DNA from 3 places in the Novosphingobium sp. G106 genome. Region 3 is predicted to be linked to each of the others. Evidence: predicted binding sites of a transcription regulator. Region 3 holds the regulator's gene; each other region holds the start of a gene.
The links. Region 3 encodes LexA, which represses DNA repair genes until DNA is damaged. Its sites were predicted from a motif close to GTTCCNCNCTTGTTCT; they were not measured.
Positions count from the first base shown of each region.

Region 1: a site for LexA is predicted at 2,003-2,018, ahead of radA (DNA repair protein RadA). Genes of this name have one in related genera too.
Region 2: a site for LexA is predicted at 1,430-1,445, ahead of KRR38_RS21020 (ribonucleoside-diphosphate reductase subunit alpha). Genes of this name have one in related genera too.

Region 1 is NZ_JAHOOZ010000001.1:1,246,114-1,249,390, reverse strand. It holds gene KRR38_RS05900 (acyltransferase) at 1-871, opposite strand, end outside; gene KRR38_RS05895 (LLM class flavin-dependent oxidoreductase) at 906-1,919, opposite strand; gene radA (DNA repair protein RadA) at 2,035-3,277, shown strand, end outside.
Region 2 is NZ_JAHOOZ010000001.1:4,379,382-4,382,658, forward strand. It holds gene KRR38_RS21010 (Rieske 2Fe-2S domain-containing protein) at 1-88, shown strand, start outside; gene KRR38_RS21015 (aldo/keto reductase) at 88-1,125, shown strand; gene KRR38_RS21020 (ribonucleoside-diphosphate reductase subunit alpha) at 1,673-3,277, shown strand, end outside.
Region 3 is NZ_JAHOOZ010000001.1:1,130,582-1,133,858, forward strand. It holds gene KRR38_RS05320 (ComEC/Rec2 family competence protein) at 1-1,509, shown strand, start outside; gene lexA (transcriptional repressor LexA) at 1,601-2,299, opposite strand; gene KRR38_RS05330 (molybdopterin molybdotransferase MoeA) at 2,383-3,277, opposite strand, start outside.

The DNA of each region.
Region 1 (3,277 bases), 120 kb from region 3:
CGGCTCGTTCCAGGGCGGCGATCAAGGCGTAGCCGAAATTCTGGTGGATCAGGTAGATCGTGTAGGACAGAGCCCCGAGCCACAGCAGCGGCGGGTTCGCCAGCCAGCCCAGCTTGCCGCCGACGAGAAGCGCGAAGATCGCGACGACGCTTGCATAGACCGCGGCGGATTCCGGCGACTCGACGAGGGCGACCGCAGCGAGCCCCGAGGCTAGCAGCGGAAGCTGCTCGCTCCACCGTCGCGCGCCAGTGCGAACGCGGTAGGCAGCCATGCCAATCGCGAAGAAGGGAATATAGCGCACGATGAGCACCATGCCGACGCGTGAGGGCAGGGCCGGGACCAGCCACCAGAGCACCGTCAACCCGATCCAACCGAGCAAGATCGCTTCGATCCGCCCGAGCAGGCGTGCGCGCCACAGGCTCCACATGCAGAAGTAGAAGGCCAATTCGACCGTCAGCGACCAGTAGACCCCATCGACCGAGGGCAGATAGAGGAAGCCCTGGAGCATCGACAGGTCGGTGAGAATGATCGGGCCAGGCTGGGCCAGCACCTCCGCGCCCAGCAGCACGACGCTGGCACTGGTGAACAGCACCGCCGCCCAATAGGCCGGCAACAGCCGGGCAAAGCGCGAGACGAGGAAATCGGCACTGCTCGCGGTCCGCTCGAGCGTCATCAGGATGACGAAACCCGATATCGCGAAGAACAGCTGGACGCCGTAATGCCCCCAGGACAGGCCATGGGCGATGTGCCGGGCAGCGGGCAGTACGGCCTCGCTATGCGCGGTATAGTGGAACAGCAGCACGAGCATCGCGGCAATGCCGCGCAATGCGTCGAGCTCGCCGAGCCTTCCCTGCTGCGAATGTGCCGCCATCACCCCCGCTTAGCGGCTCCGCGTAAAGGGTGGCTTAAAGCCCCTGGCTCTTGCGCCATTCAGCCGGAGCGTCCTTGATCGCCGGCAGGACCTTCTCGACGAACAGGTGCAGGCTCTTCCAGCCTAGATCCGGACGCAAGCCGCCGAGCAGCGGTTGCAGGCCGACCGAACGCGTGCGACCGATCGCGATCGCTTCGTCAGGCGTTACGACCTTGACGAGATCTGCGGCCCGGATCTTCTCGATGGTATCGAGCCCGTGGAGCGGCGAGGCTGACTGGCCGGGGCTCTCGCTCCACTTGGCATAGCTCTTCATGTAGTGAAGCAGATGGGGGCCGAGTTCCTGCCAGCCCCGCTCGGGATCCTCGGTGATGTAGAGCGAGGTCATCCCGCGGATATAGCGCCCCGGCTGCTTGCCCAGCCTCGCGCATTCGGCCTCGTAGTCGACCATGATCGCGTCGTTCATCGGCCACATCGGCAATCCGAAGCGCGCCGCCCGTCGGGCTGCGGCGGGTGTGCCGCCGCCGGCATAGACGATCTCGTGCGGAGGGCGCGAGGGCAGCGGGCGGACGAAGACCTCGCGATCCTTGTCCATGAAGCGCTGGCCCGAAAGCGCGCGCAGGATGATGTCGAAGCCTTCGTCCATAAGCCGCGCGCGATCTTTCAGGCTGACGCGGAAGGCGGCAAACTCGGTGGGCGAGTAGCCGGCGGCAAGCACAGTGTAGAACCGGCCGCCGCTGATCAGGTCGGCTACGGCGATCTGTTCGGCAACTTTCACCGGATCGTGGAACGGCAGGATCACCGCGCCAAGCACGATGGAAATGTGCTTGGTCCGCGCAGCCGCGGCCGTGCCGATCAGGAAGGGGACCGGGCAATAACCGTCCTCGGACTGGTGGTGTTCCTGGAAATCGACCTTGTCGATACCGTTCGCATCGGCATATTCGATCATCTTCAGCGCTTCTTCGTAAACCGTCAGCGGTGGCGCACCGAAATCGGGGACGCGCATGTCGAAGCCGATGTTGGTGTGAAACAGGTCGTTCTTGTGGAACATCTCTCCGCCTTCCGCTTATGCTGTTCTTGTGAACAGCATGGCGCGCCGACGGCGCAGTGCCAAGCATTCGTTTCGAGCCTTGCGTTCCCTTTACGTTCCCGATAAGCCGGCGCCCATGGCTAAACCCAAGCGCCGCTATATCTGCCAGGCCTGCGGCAGCGTCTCGTTCCGCTGGCAGGGACAATGTGCCGACTGCGGCGAGTGGAACACGCTGAGCGAGGACGCGCCCGAGACCGTGTTCTCGGCCAAGCACAATCTCTCTTCGGGCGGGCGGCCGATCGCCTTCGAACCGCTCGACGCGCCGGGCCAGGAGCTCAAGCGGCGTGCCACGGGCCTCGCCGAATTCGACCGCGCACTGGGCGGAGGTCTGGTGCCGGGATCGGCGATCCTGATGGGCGGTGATCCCGGGATCGGCAAGTCGACGCTGCTGATGCAGGCCGCGGCGAAGATCGCGCTGGCCGGAGGGCAGGTCGTCTATATCAGCGGCGAGGAAGCTGCCGGCCAGGTGCGGATGCGCGCGGAACGCATGGGGCTCGCCCAGGCACCGGTCCAGCTCGCCGCGGCGACTTCGGTGCGCGATATCCTGACGACGCTCGGGACGATGGCACCGCCGGCACTGCTGGTGATCGATTCGATCCAGACGATGCATTCGGACCAGATCGAAGGCGCCCCCGGCACCGTCAGCCAGGTACGCGGCTGCGCCTTCGAGTTGATCCGCTACGCCAAGGAGAACGGTACCGCGCTGGTCCTCGTCGGCCATGTCACCAAGGACGGCAGCATCGCCGGCCCGCGCGTGCTCGAGCACATGGTCGACGTCGTGATGAGCTTCGAGGGCGAGCGCAGCCATCAATACCGTATCCTGCGCTCGATCAAGAACCGCTTCGGCCCCGTCGACGAGATCGGCGTCTTCGCCATGGCCGGGCAAGGGCTGGAGGAAGTCGGCAATCCCTCGATGCTGTTCCTCTCGGGCCGCGAGAACCCGGTGCCCGGCAGCGCAGTGTTCCCGGCGATGGAAGGAACGCGGCCAGTGCTGGTCGAAATCCAGGCGCTGATCGTCCGCCTGCAGAGCGGGGCAACGCCGCGCCGTGCGGTGGTCGGCTGGGACAGTGGGCGGCTGGCCATGCTGCTCGCGGTTCTGGAAGCGCGGTGCGGGCTCAATTTCTCCTCGGCCGAAGTCTACCTCAACGTCGCTGGTGGCTATCGTCTGTCCGATCCGGGCGCCGATCTCGCGGTTGCCGCCGCGCTCGTCTCGGCGCTGGGCGACCGGCCCTTGCCCGACAGCGCCGTCTGGTTCGGTGAAATCTCGCTCGCCGGAGAGATCCGACCCGTCGCCCATTCAGGCATCCGACAGCGCGAGG
Region 2 (3,277 bases), 3.2 Mb from region 3:
CGCCAATGCCGACGAGATCGTCGCGCGCGTCGCCGGCGTGCACTATTCGAAGAACTGGCCGCCCTTCACCGCGGAGGCGGCCGAGTAATGGATTACCGCGAGCTGGGGCGCAGCGGTCTCAGGGTGAGCGCCTACGGCCTCGGCGTGATGACATTCGGCGGGCAAACGCCCGAGGACGACGCGCTGCGTCAGATGGACATGGCCTGGGACGCCGGCATCACCCTGTTCGACACGGCGGAGAACTATCCGACCCCGACCGGGCCCGAGACGCAGGGCCGCTCGGAGGAGATCCTCGGCCGCTGGGTGAGGGCGCGGGGGCTAAAGGGCAGGGCGGTGATCGCCACCAAGGTTGCCGGGCCCGGCAATGCCGCGGGCGACATGACCCATATCCGCGGGGCGCAGCGCAAGCTCGACGCCGCGAACATCCGCCAGGCCTGCGAGGACAGTCTGCGCCGGCTGGGTACGGACTGTATCGACCTTTACCAGCTCCACTGGCCCGAGCGCGCGGTGACGACGCTGGGTCGGTCACGCTATTCGCTCGTGCCCGATGCGCCGGATCAGGTCGTGCTCGGGGAAACATTGGCCGCGCTTGCGTCGCTGATTGCCGACGGGAAGGTTCGCGCCATCGGTGTCTGCAATGAATCGCCTTGGGGCGTGATGTCTTACCTGTCGTTGTCGGAGGCCGGCCTGCCGCGCCTCGCCTCTGTGCAGAACGGCTACAGCCTGCTCGACCGCTACTACGAGCTCGGGCTGGCCGAGGTCGGCATGCGCGAGGGGGTGGGCCTGCTCGCCTATTCGCCGCTCGCGCGCGGAACGCTGACGGGCAAGTATTCCGATCCCAACAAGCTTGCCGCGATGCCCGCCGGTTTCGCCGCGCGTATGCTGTCCGAAAACCGCCGCCACGCCATCGCTGCCTATGCCGAGATCGCGCGCCGGCACGGGCTCAGCCTCACCCACATGGCACTCGCGTTCGCGCGCCAGCAGCCTTTCATGGGCAGCGTGCTGATGGCGGCGAGTTCGGTGGAGCAGCTAGGCGGCAATCTCGGCGCGATCGACGTTTCGCTGGCCAAGGATATCGTGCAGGAAATCAATGCGGTGCACGACGCAAACCCCAATCCGAAGTAGGTCGCCCGCGGCCCGATTCATCCGCAAAAATTTTCCCACAGATTCACTTTGCATCTTGCGCCATTCACAAGCGCTGAGTTTTCGGCGCGTCGCTTCGATCCGATGTGAGTCCGGAAGGCCACACCGGGCTGCTGCGCTGGTTTCCCTCGTATTAACACTCTTGCGCCCGACTCCGGTTTCGTCACTATTGGTTGTGGGTGAGACGTGGGGCACACATCTAGACCTTGAATCCGAAGGGTGGATCGCCAAATCGATCCTGTCCGTGGACGCAAGCGCAGATCGCCGCTCCGCCATCGCACCGGGGGGAACAAATGGGGGATAAGTTTTTCCCCCAAGCCGCCCCGTTCTGGTAGGTTGGGAGCTTGCCCTCCGAATCGAACGAATGAGGAACACGGCAGAGGTCGCAATTCGGGCATCGGGGGCGCGGACAGTGGAATTCAGAAACGGAAACGAGGCGGATATGGACGGCGCAGAAGCAGGTCTGTTCGCAGGCGAAATGCCGGCCCGTTCAAAAACGAAGGAGGCGGGCGCCAGCCCGGCAGTGGCTATGACGCAGAAGACCGATGCCGGCAGTGAAGACCTCGTGGCCCAGCTCGGCGCAGAAGCGCTGGCCAATGCCGTTTCGGGCGTTGCCAAGGCCGCGGCCGCACCGAAAGACGATTCCAAGTCGATCGCCGATCGCCGCTTCACTATCGTCACCGATGAATCGCGTGACAGTCTGCTCACCGATTTCGGCAAGGACACGCTCGACGACCGCTACCTGCTGCCGGGCGAGAAGTACCAGGACCTCTTCGCCCGCGTCGCTGATGCCTATTCCGACGACCAGGATCACGCCCAGCGCATCTACGACTACATCTCGAAGCTCTGGTTCATGCCGGCGACACCGGTCCTGTCGAACGGCGGCACCGGGCGCGGCCTGCCGATCTCGTGCTACCTGAACTCGGTCAGCGACAGCCTCGAAGGTATCGTCGGCACCTGGAACGAGAACGTCTGGCTCGCTTCGCGCGGCGGCGGCATCGGCACTTACTGGGGCGGTGTGCGCGGCATCGGCGAGCCCGTGGGCCTCAACGGCAAGACCAGCGGCATCATCCCCTTCGTCCGCGTGATGGACAGCCTCACCCTCGCGATCAGCCAGGGCTCGCTGCGCCGCGGCTCGGCCGCCTGCTACCTCGACGTCTCGCACCCCGAGATCGAGGAATTCCTCGAGATCCGTAAGCCCAGCGGCGATTTCAACCGCAAGGCGCTGAACCTGCACCACGGCGTGCTGCTGACCGACGAATTCATGGAAGCCGTCGCCGCGGGCGCCGAGTTCCATCTGCGCAGCCCCAAGGACGGCTCGGTCCGCGCCACGGTCGACGCGCGCTCGCTGTTCCAGAAGTTGGTCGAGACCCGCCTGGCCACGGGCGAGCCCTACATCGTCTTCTCCGACACCGTGAACCGGATGATGCCCAAGCATCACCGCGACCTCGGCCTCAAGGTCTCGACTTCCAACCTCTGCTCGGAAATCACGCTGCCGACGGGCCGCGACCACCTCGGCAACGACCGCACCGCGGTCTGCTGCTTGTCCTCGCTCAATCTCGAGACCTGGGACGAGTGGAACGGCGACGACGTGTTCATCGAGGACGTGCTGCGCTTCCTCGACAACGTCCTGCAGGACTACATCGACCGCGCACCCGACGAGATGGCACGCGCCAAGTATTCGGCGATGCGCGAGCGTTCGGTCGGCATGGGCGTGATGGGCTTCCACTCGTTCCTGCAGCTCAAGAACATCGGCTTCGAGACCGCCATGGCCAAGGCCTGGAACCTCAAGATGTTCAAGCACATCGCCGCCAAGGCCGACGAGGCCTCGCTGATGCTCGCGCAGGAACGCGGTGCTTGCCCCGATGCCGCGGACATGGGCGTGATGCAGCGCTTCTCGTGCAAGATGGCGATCGCGCCGACCGCCTCGATCTCGATCATCTGCGGCGGCACCTCGGCCTGTATCGAGCCGATCCCGGCGAATATCTACACGCACAAGACGCTGTCGGGCTCCTTCGTGGTCAAGAATCCCTATCTGGAGAAGCTGCTCCAGGCGAAGAGCAAGGATTCGACCAACGTCTGGAACTCGATCCTCGAGCACGGCGGCTCGGTCCAGCACCTCGACTTCCTGAGC
Region 3 (3,277 bases):
ATCGCCACGGCTTTCGCCAGCGGCGACCGCGGCGCGATCGCCAAGGAAGACGACGAGGCGATGCGCGATGCGGGCCTGAGCCATCTGCTGTCGATCAGCGGGCTGCACGTCAGCGCGGTGGTCGGCGCGGCCTATCTGGTGGCGCTGCGCCTGCTGGCGCTGTGGCCGTGGTTGGCGCTGCGCGTGCGGTTGCCGCTGGTGGCGGCCGGCGCGGGTGCCGGGGCCGGCGTGTTCTATACGCTGCTGACCGGGGCCGAGGTGCCGACCGTGCGCTCGTGCATCGGCGCGGTGCTCGTACTGGCGGCGCTGGCGCTGGGGCGCGAGCCGCTATCGATGCGGATGGTCGCGGTCGCGGCGTTCTTCGTCCTGCTGTTCTGGCCCGAGGCCGTGGTCGGCCCAAGCTTCCAGATGAGCTTCGCCGCGGTAATCGCGATCGTCGCGCTGCACGGCGCTGCGCCGGTGCGGGCCTTCCTGGCGCCGCGCGAGGAGGGATGGACCATCCACCTGATGCGCCAGTTGGCGATGCTGCTGGTGACCGGCGTGGTCATCGAGCTGGCGATCATGCCGATCGGCCTGTTCCACTTTCACCGTGCGGGGATCTACGGCGCGCTGGCCAATGTCGTGGCGATCCCGCTTACGACGGTGGTGACCATGCCGCTGATCGCGCTCGCGCTGGCGCTCGATCTCGTCGGTGCCGGCGCGCCGGCCTGGTGGCTGACGGGCAAGTCGCTCGATCTGATGCTTGCTCTGGCGCACTGGGTCGCCGATCAGCCCGGTGCGGTGACGACACTGCCGGCGATGGGGCGAGTCAGCATCGCGTTGTTCGTCGCCGGCGGGCTCTGGCTGGCGCTCTGGCGCGGCAGGGCACGGCTCTGGGGGCTGGTGCCGGTGCTGATCGCGACCGCCTCGCTGGCGGCAATCCGCGCGCCCGACGTGCTCGTCTCGGGCGACGGGCGGCATGTCGGGATCGTCGAAGCGAACGGCGACCTGCTGGTCCTGCGTGAGCAGAAGAGCGAGTTCGTCCGCGACAACCTGACCGAGCTTGCGGGCATGGACGGCGAACTGCGCCTGCTGGCCGACTGGCCGGGCGCGCTGTGCAACCGTGATTTCTGCGTCGTGACGCTGAGCCGCGGTGGCCGCGACTGGCAATTCCTGATCGGGCGCGGCCACGATCCCGTGGCCGAACGCGAGCTCGCCGCCGCCTGCGACCGCGTCGATATCGTGATCTCGGACCGGTGGCTACCGAACTCCTGCCGTCCGGCGATACTCAAGGCCGACCGGCGGATGTTGACGCGCACGGGCGGCTTGGCGATCGATCTGACGCGGCCGGGCGTGACGACGGTGGCCGAGACGCAGGGCGAGCATGGCTGGTGGCAGGTAGCGAAACCGCGGCCGCGTCCGACAATTCCTTCGTCGGCCCCGCCGGTGAAAGCCCCGTCTTCAAACAGTGCGGCAGTCGGAGACATGAAGCCCAAAGAGCCCGTCGCTCCTGCGAAGGCAGGGGCCTAACTCGGTTGCCCTCCTAGACGCTGCCCTCGGCGCAAAGCTGCTAGCTCATCTGGCCCCCTGCCTTCGCAGGGACGACGAGGTGACACGCGCTTCAGTGATAGCGGCGCAGCAGCCCCGCGAGCTTGCCCTGGACCTCGACTTCGCTGTCGCGGTAGATCTGCGGCTCGTAGGCGGAATTAGCCGGATCGAGCCAGACCATGCCCTTTTCGTGGCGCAGGTACTTGAGCGTCGCTTCCTCGCCGCGGACCAGCGCGACAACGATCTCGCCGTCACGGGCGGTGTTGGTGCGGCGGATCAGCGCGAAGTCGCCGTCGAGAATGCCGGCCTCGATCATCGAATCACCCGAGACTTCGAGCGCGTAATGCTCTCCGGGACCGAGCAACGCCGCGGGGACGGGCAGGGTTGCCTGGCCTTCGAGCGCCTCGATCGGCACGCCCGCGGCGATGCGGCCGTGCAGCGGGAGCTCGATGACGTCGTTCGCCGGTTCGCGCGGTGCCGCCAGTGCGGGCTTGAGCGCGGTCAGCGCCGTATTGCTGTTGGCCGCGGCCCGAACGGCGGTCTTGCCCGCGCTGATATCCTCGGGCTGCTTGAGTACTTCGAGCGCCCGGGCACGGTTAGGCAGGCGGCGGATGAAACCGCGCTCCTCGAGTGCCGAGATCAGCCGGTGCACGCCCGACTTCGACTTGAGGTCCAGCGCTTCCTTCATCTCCTCGAACGAGGGCGAGACGCCGCTCTCCTCGAGCCGGGTCTGGATGAAACGGATTAACTCGTGCTGCTTGCGAGTCAGCATCGGCGCACTCTCCCCCATGTGAGAAGTTCAGTGAACGAATGCGGAACAATTAAGCAACGATTCGAGTCCCGTCAAGCCATCCCTCAGGCGATTCCGCCATTTTCGAGCAGGTAGGCGGTTACCGGGTCGCCAGGGTCGGCCGCGGGGGCCTTGGCCAGGCGGTCGATCAGCACGTTGCTGGCGGCGAGCGGCGCGATCGCGCCGCTGTCCTGGATCGCCTGCGCGGTGACGCTGGTCCCGTCCCAGTTGGCGCGGAGGAATTCGCGGCGCGAACCACCGGCGCGTAGCGGGCTGGCCAGTGTCGTGCGAATGCGGCGGGGCAGCGGATCGGCGGCGCCGAGCAGCGCGCGCAGCAGTGGCAGCAGGAACAGGAAGGCAGTGACGTGGCTCGACACCGGATTGCCGGGAAGTCCTATTATCAATTGCTTGCCACGTGTTGCTACGAGAATGGGTTTGCCCGGCTTGATCGCCACGCGCCAGAAGTCGAGCTCTGCGCCCCAGGCTAAAAGCGCCGGGCGAACGAGATCGTGATCGCCCACCGAAGCGCCGCCGCTGGTGACGATGACGTCGGCTTCCGATGCTCGTTCGAGTGCGGCGGCGAGGGAGTCCATCTGGTCCGGCACCGGACCGATCCGCTCGACCTCGCAGCACAGCGCGCGCGCCATGGCGGCGAGCATCATGCCGTTGCTCGCGGGAACCTGGTGTGCGGCGCAGGATTCGAAATCGAGTGCCAGTTCGTCGCCGCTGTCGAGCACGGCGACGCGCGGTGCACGGCGCACGGCGAGGTGGCTGTGCCCGGCGGAAATTGCGAGCGCAGCCTGGGCCGGGCCGATCCGCGTGCCGGCGGCGAGGACTTCTCCGCCGAGCGCGAAATCGAGACCGCAGCGGCGGATATGCTTGTCCTCAGGCTGCGGCGCCTCGCCGGTCAGTGTCAAGCGATCGCCCTCACGCGCGAGGTCTTCCTGGAGGATCACCACG